4 regions of the Lysinibacillus capsici genome follow, and region 4 is predicted to be linked to each of the others. Evidence: riboswitches for the same ligand, from Rfam matches in the RefSeq annotation. Region 4 holds a riboswitch; each other region holds the start of a gene.
What was found. Region 4 has a riboswitch for cobalamin ahead of LCP48_RS03060 (ABC transporter substrate-binding protein). Riboswitches for the same ligand answer to the same signal wherever they lie in the genome.

Region 1 (3,316 bases), 990 kb from region 4:
AGCATGAAAACATTTCTTATTTAAATAACTCTGGGTACACAGCCTTCGCTACTAATTCTACAGCCTCACCAATACGCGGACCAGGTCGATTTGAGATATCTGTATCAATGGACAATACCGCTTTGTTTTGAATAGCTGTCACAGTATTCCAACCATCTCTTCCCAGAATTTCTCCTATTGGATCTTCTGTATAGTTTACTGTTGTTAAAATAACATCTGGATTTTTCGCAATAACATCTTCCTCACTCACTTTTGCCCAGCTATTCAAGTCAGAAAAAACATTATTAACATTAGCTGCATCTAATATTTCTTGCTGGAAAGTGCTAGAGCCTGCTGTATATATGTCTGGCTTAGGGCTAACCTCTAAATAAACATTTTTCGGCGTTTTTACGTCCTTCACCTTCATTTGTACTTCAGCAATTTTCGCTTTAATCTCTTCATTTAATTTATTTCCTTTATCAGCAACACCCATCACAGCAGCAATTTGTTCGATATCTCCATAAACATCATCAAAAGTAGTCGCAGATTGAATAACAAATACTTTAATTCCTGCGTTCTCAAGCGGCTTTAGTGCATCCTTATCACCGATTGTATAAGCAATGACAACATCTGGCTTTAACGCTATAATTCTTTCACTGTTAAAATTCGTAGTATCAGAGACACGTTCAATTTTTTGTGCTTCCTCTGGGTAAGTATCGTACTCAGTTGCTCCTACAATTTTATCGCCAACACCTAAAGCAAACAAAATTTCAGTATTACTTGGTTGTAAAGATACAACTGTTTTTGGTACTTCATTAAACGCTATTTCCACTCCACGGTCATCTGTCACTTTATAGCTTGTTTTCTCTGCTTGTTGTGTATCTTGCGAAGCATCTTTATTTTTTGTATCTTCAGCAGTGCCACAGCCTGCTAATACCAGTGCAAGTAAGAGCACTGATAGCCATTGGAAATTAAATACTTTTTTCATTGTTATTCTCCTTTTTCTTTTTCATTGGGTAGGATTTACTAATAAACGGTATTTCCGCTATTCCAGCTTGCTGATTCATAAAAACAGCCATGACAAAACATACATTAGCTAATAAACCAAGGTAATCGAAAAGAATAGCAGGAACCTCTCGTTCTTCTGATACTTTGTGTAAAGTACGATATGATTTTTTTGCCTCACTGCGACAAAGATGTAAGGCTGCAGCAGCCTCTGTTCCTTGAGGTAAAACAAAACTTTGAATCTCTTCCTTCACATGGCGAACGTAAAAATCATAACGTTCACTTAACCAAGATAAATCCTCTTCAGTTACTGCTAATTTCCCACGTACTGAGCCATTCACATGATAAGCCATAGGTAACATAAGCAATAAATCCTCAGCAACAACTTGAACATCCTCTTTTTTTACCGCAGCTAATGCAACTCCTAGATGTGTTGTCAGGCTATCTGTTCGAATTTCAAAATCGACCGTTGAAGCTTTCTCACGCATAAATGGATAACAAGAATAACGGGCATCTTTTTTCACTTGCTTCCCCCCTATTTTCTATAATGAAAAATTCATATTTGAAAGGCATAAAAAAGTCGCTCCTTTTTGCAAAGGAACGACAAAAATAACATAATGAGCCATCAAACTGGACAAAGCCTATGTATTTGCCGTATATCCTCCTAGCTTCCGAGAAGTTTTTATACGTTCAAATAAAGGTCGGTCTCCTGGCTTGTACAGTTCGTCACATGAAACGAATGTGTTATAAAGGACCTTCCCATCTTCTTTGAGACAGTGGTAAATCTTTATAATGGCTGCACTTACAGTTGCGGAAACAGCTCCGGTTTTTCACCGGATTCCCGATTATGCTAATTAGCACCTTTATTCTGCAAGAATATTTCATTTGTAAAGCAGTTTATCATATATGCTTCAGAAAAAATAGCTGTACACAGTTTTAAAATATAGCATTATTTCTACTTGAAGAGAAAACTCTAACAAATTTTTACATTATTAAGAAATTTACTATAATAGTGTTTCAATTGCTTTTTCAATATCGAGCTGTGAATCTGTTGGTTCAAAGCGTGCGACGGTCTTACCATTAGCATCTACTAGAAATTTTGTAAAGTTCCAGCGAATATTACGACCATCTAAAAAGCTTGGGGCAAGTTGAACAATTGCTTCTGCCAACATTTTCTCCTGCATACTTGCCTTCCCAAACTCTCGGTAATCCACTTCATGCTTTAAATAATTAAAGAGTGGATGTGTAGCCTCTCCATTTACCTGTACAAGCTCAAAAATCGGGAATGTGACCCCATAGTTTACCTTGCATAGATGCTTAGTTTCCTCCCCATCTTCAGGATTTTGATGGCCAAATTGATCACAAGGGAATCCAAGAACTACAAAATTCTCTTTTCCATATTTATCATACATTTTCTGTAAGTCTTCAAATTGATATGTAAATCGGCATTGGTTTGCCGTGTTAACAATTAACATTGTTTTTCCACGATATGTTTCCATCGATAAAATTTCGCCATTAGGCTTCCGAACTAGATAATTATAAATGCTCATGCATAATCCCCTTTTTTCATTCATTATAGTTGACTATTCTATCGTTCATCAAAGAATTTGCACAAAAAAACACCACCTCGCTACTTTGAACGGATGGCTGACTTATACTTCTTTTTATATTTAGCATCTTGTTCTTCATTAATTAAACGATGGGCAATATCTAATAATTTCGAGTCATTTGTTTGATCATATAGCTTTTTAAATGACATAATAATATCCTGACGAATAAGAGATGGCTGTTTTTCATCTATACATGTTTGAAATCTTTTAGCTAGATACGATACAACCAAATCTCTTTGTACTGGACCCGCCTGTCCAATTTTCCAAATTGCTTGTAATGCATGCCTTGCCGTAGCAGATTGTTCATCGTAAGTCACAGCCCAAATCTTTAAAAAATCCTCCAAGACCCTTTCTTCTGGATCACTTTTTGCAGCTAAAGCGCATAAAATTTGTGCAGCACGTGCACGAGAATAACCATTATTGTATGTAAGTGCTTTTATTAGCTGTTCCCAAACTGCATATGTCCAATCTACGGGTTCCTGCATAATTTTCATTAATTCCTCGTAAGATTCATATTGAATATCGCGATCATGCTCTGTTAGATTACTAAAAAGTTGCAAAATCTCTTTTTCCATAATTCATCCCTACCTTTATTGTTTCAGAACGTAATAAAATTTGATTTATGGTACACTTAACTTAATTTTTTTCGCAAAGAAGGTGAGTTTATGAATAAATTTAATGCTAGGAAATTGATTTTTCGGTTGATTGTGATAATATCCCTA
Region 2 (3,316 bases), 1.7 Mb from region 4:
CGTTGTACCGATTCGATCCCCAATGTTTGCCTGGCTCAGTCCTTTGACAGCGAAAATTTCTCCTGCCTCTATCTGTTGAACGGTCTCATAGCGACTGCCGTTATAAAGGCGAATTTCGGTTACTTTTTCTGTTACTTCGCCAAATGAAAATTCATCCCGCACATGCAATGAACCCTTGACCGCCTTCATAAAGGTTAAACGTTGGTGACCATCATGACGAATTTTAAAAACCTCTCCCTCAAACGGGGCATCCTTGTCAAAATCGGTACACGTTAACAGTGGGAGCTGGTCAAGAAATTCCTGAATGCCCTCATCTTTTAAGGCAGAGCCAGCAAAGCAAGGGAAGGCACATTCATTTTTAATCATTCCCTGTAATTGAGCAAGACACTGTTCATGCTCCAATGACTCATTCAGAAAGGCATCAAGCAATTCTTCGTCGCGCTCCGCTAGCCATTCCATGATGCTATTTGATACATAGTCTGCTCGCAATGGCTCATCGATGAACAATATATGCTGTGAGCAATCTTTGCGAAGCTGGCTGATGACAGCCTCCACATTGGCACCCTCACGATCTATTTTGTTGATAAAGAAGAAGGTAGGGACATGGTATTGACGTAAAAGTTGCCATACTGTTTCTGTGTGGCCTTGTATCCCTTCAACAGCGCTAATGATCATAATGGCATAATCCATCACACGAATGGCACGCTCCATCTCAGGGGAGAAATCGACATGCCCTGGTGTATCAATCAATGTGTATGTATCATTGCCAATGCTCATACGCCCCTGCTCGGCAAATATCGTAATGCCTCGTCTGCGCTCCAGCTCGTGATTATCAAGAAAGGTATCCTGATGATCAACTCGACCACGGGCTTGGATACTATTTGTATGAAAAAGTACTTGCTCAGAAAAGGTCGTTTTCCCTGCATCCACGTGCGCAAGTACACCAATTGTTTTGTACATAAGAAATCCTCGTTTCTATAGAATGCTATCTTTTTATTGTAACAGAATACTAGCTTCTATATTTCTTGTAAAATAGTTCGTCTTTATGTCGAAATAGTGCTAATATAGTGATGATTATACTTTTAGTGTCATCCTACTGATTGCGCGATAAATTTTCTTCTGCTAGTCTATCAATAGTATTGACCATTATAGAACGTATTGGTGCAAATGGCATTTGTCATTTGCTTAAAAGGGAAATCGGTGCAATTCCGATGCTGTCCCGCAACTGTAAATGGGGAGTCTATACAGCATGCCACTGTAGGGAAACTATGGGAAGGCGTATAGATGATGAACCTAAGCCAGGATACCTGCCAGTATGTATTTTTTGACTAAGAACCACGAGGATGGTGATAGTGATACAGGTAATATACCGTTATTTCACTATGCTACTCTCTTGGCGACAAGAGGGTTTTTTTATGCCCTTCCAACCACCTAGGTAGTAAAGAAATCCCTGATTTCTTTCTATATTTTAACAACAAAGGAGAAAAGGACATGAAGAAATGGAAAAGTATATGGCTAATGATGATCATTGCCTTGATCGCTGTTTTAGGGGCTTGTAATGCAAAAGACAAAACGGAATCAGCAGTACAAGGTGAAAAGGTTGAGCCATCTGAGGCGGCAGCCGAAGTAACCATTGAAAACAATGACACAAGTCAAACATATACGGAAGCACCAACAAAAGCGATTAGCTTAAATCAGCATGTGACAGAAATCATGCTAGCACTTGGCTTAGAGGATTCTATGGTAGGGACAGCTTACTTAGATGATAAAATCTATGAGCCATTGCAAGAGGCATACGATAAAGTCCCTGTGCTTTCTGATCAATACCCAACGAAGGAGCAAGTCATTGATGCCGAGGCAGATTTCCTATATGCAGGCTGGAAAAGTGGCTTTGGCGAAAAGGGGGTAGGCACACCAGAAGAACTTGAAGAATTAGGCATCCATACGTATTTACATACGGCTTCCAACATGACAAAGCCAACATTAGAGGATATTTTCACTGATATTCGCCATATCGCAAAGATTTTCCGTATTGAGGATCGTGGCGAAGCTTTAATTGATCAAATGACGAAAGATGTAGAGGCAGTACAAGCTAAATTACCAAAAGATAGCGAAAAATTACGTGTTCTTGTGTTTGATAGCGGTGAAAAGGATGTATTTACAGCTGGTCAAAACTTTATGAATGAGCTTGTGACAATCGCAGGTGGTCAAAATATCTTTGGTGATGTGGAATCAGGTTGGACAACTGTATCGAAGGAAGATGCAGTAGACCGCAACCCAGAGGTAGTTGTCGTGATTGATTACGGTGAAACAACGGCAGACCAAAAGATCCAATTCTTAAAAAATGATCCAGCATTGAAGGAGATGGAAGCGGTCAAAAATGAGCGCTTTGTCATCCTGCCACTTTCAGCAGCGTCTGAAGGGGTTCGTGCGGCAGAGGCCATTGAAATTTTAGCCACGGGCTTCTATCCTGAAAACTTTTAATCCATTCGAGCTAGCGTTTTGCTAGCTCCTTTTTTATAAGGAGCGATAAAAATGAACGCATTTCAAAAAAATGTACCAGATCAAACATTTGAAACACTGAACCGTCATGGTGAGTTTACCCGTCTAGCCGTTAGCCCTGGCATTATTAATAAGCATTATACCCCTGCACAATTCCAAAAAATAGCCGAAATTGCTGGCGAAAAGGGGGCGATAAAGTATTCTGCTTCCTATAGTATACTCTTGTCCATACCAACGTGTGATGCCACAGAAGCGGTGCAAGCCTTACAGGAAGCGGGTCTCTATGTTGCTCCCTCTGGTCCAATCATAGCCATGAAGGCCTGCGATTTTTGTGATGGGGAGAAAATGGATGCTGCTCCAATAACCGAACAGCTCTATCATGCCCTAGCGGGGATGAAGGTACCTGCAAGAGTGCGTGTCAATATTAATGGCTGTGCATCAGCTTGCTACAATGCAGTCTATGATGATATTGGACTCGTTTACCAACAAGAAAGCTTTGATGTCTATTTAGGGGCAGTACCGATGGGAGCAAAGGCACAGGCTGGCACGTTATTCGCTAAGAGGGTAGACGTCACACAAATTGAAGATTTTTTACTGCTTCTGATCAACCTATATAAGGAGCATGCTCGCCCAAATGAGCCCTTTTACAAATTTTATCGAAGAACGAAGTACGCAGAATATTGGGAACTAGTAAAAAATTCAATTAAATAGCAGGGATATTACTTAGGGTGTCGAAGTATTGTAGTAAGGCACAGAAAATTACAATACAAAGGAGCAAGAACATGACATCGAAACAAGGGATTCAACCAGAAGA
Region 3 (3,316 bases), 680 kb from region 4:
CTAGCACCTTCTGCTGATTGTAGAACGCCATTTCTTCTACATTGGCATGATAAGACCGAACTTGCTCCTCTACTTTTGCCACTAACGATAGCGTTTCTGTTGATAAATTTGATGTAAACGTCATTCTTTCTTCTCCATTTCACAATGTCTCGCATTTCAATCAGTAAGATTTATTGACTATCTAAATTGACTTCAATCACTCTAGAATTCCCTAACCAACTACTGGTATATGAACGCATTTGACGAATGTTTTTCTTTATTTTAATCACATTTTATCAATTTGTATGTGCACCTGTAAAACTTGCCTATTGTTTCTAAGAGGATTTTACGCTAAGCTAATGTGCGGACTCAATTCAAGAAGCGTATTTAATGACCGATTTTGGCTATTAAATTCATAGATTCTGTTACGTAAAACGTCTTTTAACTTTTAAAAAGTTTATTTATTGATAGAAGGGGTGAACGGGATGGCTTGGGAGGTTTTTAGTATCATAGGAACAATTGCCTTTGCTATTTCTGGGGCAATTATTGCCATGGAAGAAGAATACGATTTATTCGGTGTATATATACTTGGTATTGTGACTGCTTTTGGTGGAGGAGCTATTCGAAATTTACTCATTGGACTACCTGTCACAACACTTTGGGGACAGGATATGATGTTTCAAATAGCGCTTGCTGCGATTACGATATTCTTTATTTTTCCACATCATCTGATTCAACATTGGCATCGTTGGGGTAACTTCACAGATGCGATTGGCTTATCAGCATTTGCTATTCAAGGCGCACTCTATGCTGTCAAGCTTGATATGCCAGTGAGCGCAGTCATTGTAGCTGCTGTTTTGACAGGTTCAGGTGGTGGTATTGTACGAGATTTATTAGCTAGAAGAAAACCATTAGTTCTCCGTGATGAAGTTTATGGCGTTTGGGCAGCTCTTGCTGGACTGTTAATCGGCTTCGAGGTTTTTACAGGGGACATTTTCCTTTATATTTTATTCGCAGTGATTACAGCTTTACGTATTCTTTCCTATATGATGAAGTGGCGCTTGCCATTACGTAAATTAAATCGAGCATAAACACCATTCAGCCAATGACCAAAAATTAAGTCATTGGCTGTTTTATTGTTTTAGCTAATGTTTCATTCCTTATATGATTAAAAAAAGACATTTAACTTACCTTTTTAACAACTGCATGGATTCTTCTAAAGTCACCATGTTTTTCATCATCGAGCAAGCTGCATCTAAAATAGGAAAGGCTAAGGCTGCTCCAGAACCTTCGCCTAAACGCATATTCATATGCAACATCGGTTCAATGCCTAGTAACGCAGCGGCAATTTTTGCCCCTGGCTCCTCTGAAGCATGGGAAGGAATAATATAATCAATTACTTTTGGTTCGAGCTTATAAGCAATGAGGGCAGCTATAGTCGAAATAAATCCATCAATGACAACGGGTTTACGATGGGCAGCAGCGCCAAGAATAATACCTGTCATCGCCCCTATCTCTAATCCTCCAACCTTAGCCAGAACATCAATAACATCATTTGGATTAGGCTTATTTAAGGTAATTGCTTTTTCAATAACTGCTGCTTTATAGGCAATGCCTCCTTGGCCTACTCCTGCACCAAACCCCGTTACTTCGATAGGGTCGTATCCCGTCAAAACTGCTAATATTGCAGCACTTGGTGTTGTATTGCCGATGCCCATTTCTCCAGTCCCAAGTACATCAGCACCTTTTATGATTTCCTCAGTGGCCACACGGATTCCTACTTCTATCGATTGAATGGCTTCTTGTTTGGACATAGCTGGACCTTGTGCCATGTTATCGGTACCATATTTAATTTTATGAATAAGGACTCCTGCATCAAGTGGAATATCTTCTTTTACCCCAACATCTACTGTGACCACCTTTGCATTGGTAATGCCCGCAATCGCACAAACGCCTGTACCACCCTTAGGAAAATTTAATGTTTGAAAGAGCGTAACATCTTGTGGATTCGTGGTTACACCTTCCTCGCAAACACCATGATCTGCAGCACAGACAATCATCACTTTTTTGTCGACTGTCGGATATAATTGTCCGGTTATACCAGAGAGCTGTACGGCAATTGATTCTAGTTTACCCAAGCTACCCGGGGGCTTACAAAGCGCATCAATCCGCTTTCTGGCTTGTTCCATACTTTTCATATCAACCCCTGGAATGTTTTGAATCGTGTCTTGTAATAATTGCATGATTATTTCTCCTCTCGTTCTCATTAAGACAAAATAAAAAGTCTGTAGTTTATTGTCATGACAAATAAACTACAGACTTTTCCATCATCTATATCTTCTAAAGCATGTAGGCAGGTCTCCTGGCTCAAGTTCAACACCTCATAGTACCTTCCCAGCAATTTGCTAGTGGCATACACTATGAAATTCCCTTATACAGTGGCGGGTCCGCTAAAGCTTTTCACTTTATTCCCTATTCTCCCTAATGGGCACCTATTGCTTTTATGTAATTATGATAAATCTACTTTACAACTTTTTTATTGTCAAGAGGAAAAATTTTTTTGAGTGTTAACTTAGTACAACCAGCTATTCAAACAATTTAGGAGCTTATCAAGAGCTTATAACAATAAAGGAATCCTTCACTTGGATTCCAAGTCTTCCTTAATTAGTGCTTTTTAGAATTCTCTATGCCTAAAACTCGGCTTGTTACAAAAACTATCGGCTACATCAATTGTCCTAACAAATAAATCACAAATTAACTCCATTTCCACCTTCCAAAACTTGTATTTTTCCAGTTCTCTAAGAAATGTTAAACATAAAATTGAAAAGCCCTTATAATCTGTTCAATGTAAACATAAATTATTTCTGAAACTTCAGTATTGAATTGATTGAAGATTGGGTAAGTATCAAAAGTAATAAAACGTTAAAAAGTTAGGGGAAGATATAATGAATGCAGAAGAATTAAGAAATGCTATTGCTGAAACCTGTGAAACACACGATAGCCTCTATGCCCAACTCGTAAAACCGATTAATCAGTTGTTAATCAATGTCGACGCTTCGATCAGTGAAGAGACAGCAAATAAAATACTGGAAAATTTAAAGTTATTTCATAGTGGTGATAAATACTTGACGGAATGTCATTTGGAGGAGAGCCAAAATTTCTTGAAAGATGGCATTGAGCTTCTCCAAAAGGGGGATTTGGCGAATGGAGCACTACAAATTTATGGAGCTGGTCTAAACTTTGCTAGTTATGCTTCAAAAGTGCAGGGACAAAAAAACGTTAATATCTACAAAAACTTTGAAGAAAATTTTAATTTTATCATGGACGCCCTGAAAAA
Region 4 (3,316 bases):
AATAGCTAGAGATGCGCCTACTAGTCCCGCTAATAACACGCGAGGCAAACGAATTTTCCAAAAAATATTGGCGGCTGTTTCATCAACCGCCTTATTCCATAATACTTCTAATGGAATATGAACTGAGCCTATCGCTACGCCACACCAGATGCTAATAAGAAGAAGCGTACATGTTAGTGTATAGGCTAGTGCTATTTTTTTCACTTAAATACCTCAGGATAGATTGCTTTTGCTAATTCTTCTAGACCTTCTGCTAAACGTGGCCCTTGACGACTTGTAGTACTTTCATCTACCTGCACAATCGCATTATTTTTTACGGCATTAATCGTATCAAAGCCCGCCCGTTTTGGTATTTTCGTTAAAATATCTGGTACATAATGATATGTCACCACGATGACATCTGGATTTTTTGCGATAATTTGTTCTGCATCAATTTTATACCAATTATCGCCATCTACAGCTACATTCTCTGCATTGATCATTTCAAGCATCGCGTTCATAAACGTACCATTGCCAGCTGTATAAATATCTGGCTCATCTGATGCTTCAACTAATACTTTTTTGGGTTCAACATCCTTGACTTTAGACAAAACTTCTTCTACTTTTGCCTTCATATTAGCAACAATTTTTTCTGCCTCTGGTAATTTTCCTGTAGCACGTCCAAGTTGCTCAATTGTTGTATATGTTTCATTAAAGTCTTGTGCGTTTCTTACTACAAATACTTTCAAACCTGCTGATTCAAGCTGTGCAATAGCCTCTTCTGAAAGAGACATGCTAGATTCGTGTGAAAAAACGATATCTGGTTTTAAGGCAATAATTTTTTCAATATCGTACTCCATACCACCAACCTTATCCTTCTCAGCTGCCTCTGGCGGATAATCGTCGTTGTCAGTAACACCAACTATTTCATCATTTAAACCTAGTCCAAAAAGGATTTCAGTATTACTTGGAATAAGTGAAACAATTTTCTCAGGAGGTGCTTCAAGTGTAATGTCCTTATTAAGGGCATCTGTTACCGTCATTGGGAATGTTGCTTCATCCACTTGTGCTGTTTCTTGCTGTGTTTGCTGCTCGTTAGATGGCTTGTTATCTTTTGCTTCCTGCCCACAAGCAGCTAGCAAGCCTACTGCTAAAAATGCTGATAATCCTATTTTCCAAAATTTCTTCATGTGAATCCTCCTTCGTTGGTCCATGCGACATTTCGCTTTATTCTGCATCAAAATAAAACCCCTCATCTTTGAACGATGAGGGGGCAAAATCGCACCAAAAAACTGATACAAAATCCACCACCCTATCCTCGTAGGTTGTCATGTCGTTATAAAGGCAGGTCTCCTGGCTAGTGCTACTTGCGATTTTTCAAGCCTTCCCGAAATCTTCAGTGGCATCATTTGAAAAAACTCACACTTACAGTGGCGGGACCGCATCGGAATCACACCGATTTCCCTTTTCACTTTACTTAAGTAAAGAACCTTTATAATATTCAGTTGATTTCATTATACATGAAAATGAAAGAAGTCGCCTCCATTCAAGACGACTACCCGGCCATTATACAATTTCAGAAAAGTATTGGACTGTTTTCATTTGAGCACCCATTTCTCTTAGTGACCATGTCTGTTCTAAATAAACGTCCGCTAGTTTTTCATATTTCCCACCAAATTTATGTGCCCACTCAACCGCTATGACACTTTCATAAAGGTGAGCCATTTTTTCAGCCATACCTTTTGCTTCAAAAGTTTTCGTTGCCGCGTCTAAAGCGCTAAAAATTTGCAGTTTCATAGAAATATTCGCCAATTGTTCTTTAACGATTTGTACTAGTGAGCTGTCAGCTAATTTCTCTAATCGTTCCTCCATCTCACAGACAAACAGTTCATGTGCATGAAACTTATCCACTAAACGAATGAGTTCTAAGGCCAAAATATTAGCCGTCCCCTCCCACACCGTCAACACTTGCGCATCTCTTAATAAGCGGGGCGTTACAAAGTCTTCTATATAGCCATTACCCCCGTGTAATTCAATTGCCTCACTGGCATAGTGAACAGCTTGCTCTGCCGTTTCTTTTTTCATAATGGCAATATATAAACGATTCATAATAAGTTCTTGCTGTGTTCCCTGTCCACTTGTCACTTTATCGTATAATTGAATAAGATCAAAAACTGTCGCTACTTCCACGTGCAACTTAGCTGCAAATTTCCCTAAAGTATCCTGAATCATAGGGTATTGTGTTAAGGGCTTGCCAAATGCATGTCGATTGGTTACATAATGTTTTGCCTCTAAGAAGCCACGACGCATAATACCAATAGAAGCGACTGCATTACAAATTCTTGAGAGATTTAGTGCTTCTAGCATATAATAAATCCCTTTATTTTGCTCCCCTACAACATAGGCAAGTGCACCATCAAATTCTACCTCACCAGATGGAACTGCCCGAACGCCTAATTTATCTTTCAATCGGCGAATACGTAGATGATTTGTTGTTCCATCTTCTTTACGCCAAGGAACTGCAAACAACGTTAAGCCTTTGGAACCTGCTGGCGCCCCTTCTATTCGTGCCAATACCATCGCTACACCACACATGCCCGCATTGGATGCAAAGTATTTTTCACCATATAGACGATACGCAGTGCCATCCTTTCTCGCCTCCACCACATTTGCACCGACGTCAGAGCCTCCTTGACGTTCTGTTAAAAAGGTCGCACCTTCATATAAATCTGTGTCACCTGTTGCACAAACATGTGGTAAAAAACGTTGCTTTACCTCTTCATCTGCATAATGATCTAATAGATAGGCAGTAGCCATCGTCAATGTTACGGGACAATAAAATCCAGGTTCTGCATGTGATAGCAAATAACCTTGTGCAAAGCTATAAACATAATTCCCCTTGTGACCTAGCTGCGGAATATGCTTGTGTACATAACCTACAATCCCAGTATTATATGTCTCTTCAATCGTTTTTTTATAGCCATCATTAACCCAAACCTCTGATATCTCTTTACCATAGGCATCATATCTTTGAAGGCGAGGCTCACCCAGTCGATCTGTATGCTTTGCCCTCGTATCAATATCACCTGCACATAGCTCACCAAAATCTGTTAACTCTCGTTGGGCATAGGATAAAAACTCTTTATCTAACATCATTTCTACTATTTTTTGAAGCGTGTCATCTTCCGTAAAAAAGTTCGTAGTACGCATTGCTTCTTTTTGTAATACTTTCATACTATCTCACCTCTTGCCCCTTCAAATTTTGTTTTAATATTTTGCCTGATGCATTGCGTGGTAGCGCTTCCACTTTTTCAAAAATACGTGGTATTTTAAATTT

Region 1: it holds a riboswitch for cobalamin, as region 4 does, so the genes downstream of both, LCP48_RS21440 (hypothetical protein) here and LCP48_RS03060 (ABC transporter substrate-binding protein) in region 4, are expected to answer to the same signal.
Region 2: it holds a riboswitch for cobalamin, as region 4 does, so the genes downstream of both, LCP48_RS11265 (ABC transporter substrate-binding protein) here and LCP48_RS03060 (ABC transporter substrate-binding protein) in region 4, are expected to answer to the same signal.
Region 3: it holds a riboswitch for cobalamin, as region 4 does, so the genes downstream of both, cobT (nicotinate-nucleotide--dimethylbenzimidazole phosphoribosyltransferase) here and LCP48_RS03060 (ABC transporter substrate-binding protein) in region 4, are expected to answer to the same signal.

The regions. Positions count from the first base shown of each region.
Region 1 covers NZ_CP084108.1:4,336,470-4,339,785, forward strand. Annotated here, with positions in the region: gene LCP48_RS21435 (ABC transporter substrate-binding protein) at 17-967, opposite strand; gene LCP48_RS21440 (hypothetical protein) at 951-1,508, opposite strand; cobalamin riboswitch at 1,667-1,864, opposite strand; gene LCP48_RS21445 (glutathione peroxidase) at 1,989-2,534, opposite strand; gene LCP48_RS21450 (hypothetical protein) at 2,615-3,169, opposite strand; gene ytvI (sporulation integral membrane protein YtvI) at 3,260-3,316, shown strand, end outside.
Region 2 covers NZ_CP084108.1:2,299,280-2,302,595, forward strand. Annotated here, with positions in the region: gene LCP48_RS11260 (elongation factor G) at 1-960, opposite strand, end outside; cobalamin riboswitch at 1,143-1,329, shown strand; gene LCP48_RS11265 (ABC transporter substrate-binding protein) at 1,492-2,484, shown strand; gene LCP48_RS11270 (precorrin-3B methylase) at 2,536-3,213, shown strand; gene LCP48_RS11275 (S9 family peptidase) at 3,285-3,316, shown strand, end outside.
Region 3 covers NZ_CP084108.1:1,311,308-1,314,623, reverse strand. Annotated here, with positions in the region: gene LCP48_RS06155 (methionine gamma-lyase family protein) at 1-124, opposite strand, end outside; gene LCP48_RS06150 (trimeric intracellular cation channel family protein) at 465-1,070, shown strand; gene cobT (nicotinate-nucleotide--dimethylbenzimidazole phosphoribosyltransferase) at 1,167-2,222, opposite strand; cobalamin riboswitch at 2,315-2,490, opposite strand; gene LCP48_RS06140 (hypothetical protein) at 2,925-3,316, shown strand, end outside.
Region 4 covers NZ_CP084108.1:630,450-633,765, reverse strand. Annotated here, with positions in the region: gene LCP48_RS03065 (FecCD family ABC transporter permease) at 1-204, opposite strand, end outside; gene LCP48_RS03060 (ABC transporter substrate-binding protein) at 201-1,169, opposite strand; cobalamin riboswitch at 1,306-1,488, opposite strand; gene LCP48_RS03055 (acyl-CoA dehydrogenase family protein) at 1,546-3,213, opposite strand; gene LCP48_RS03050 (class I adenylate-forming enzyme family protein) at 3,215-3,316, opposite strand, start outside.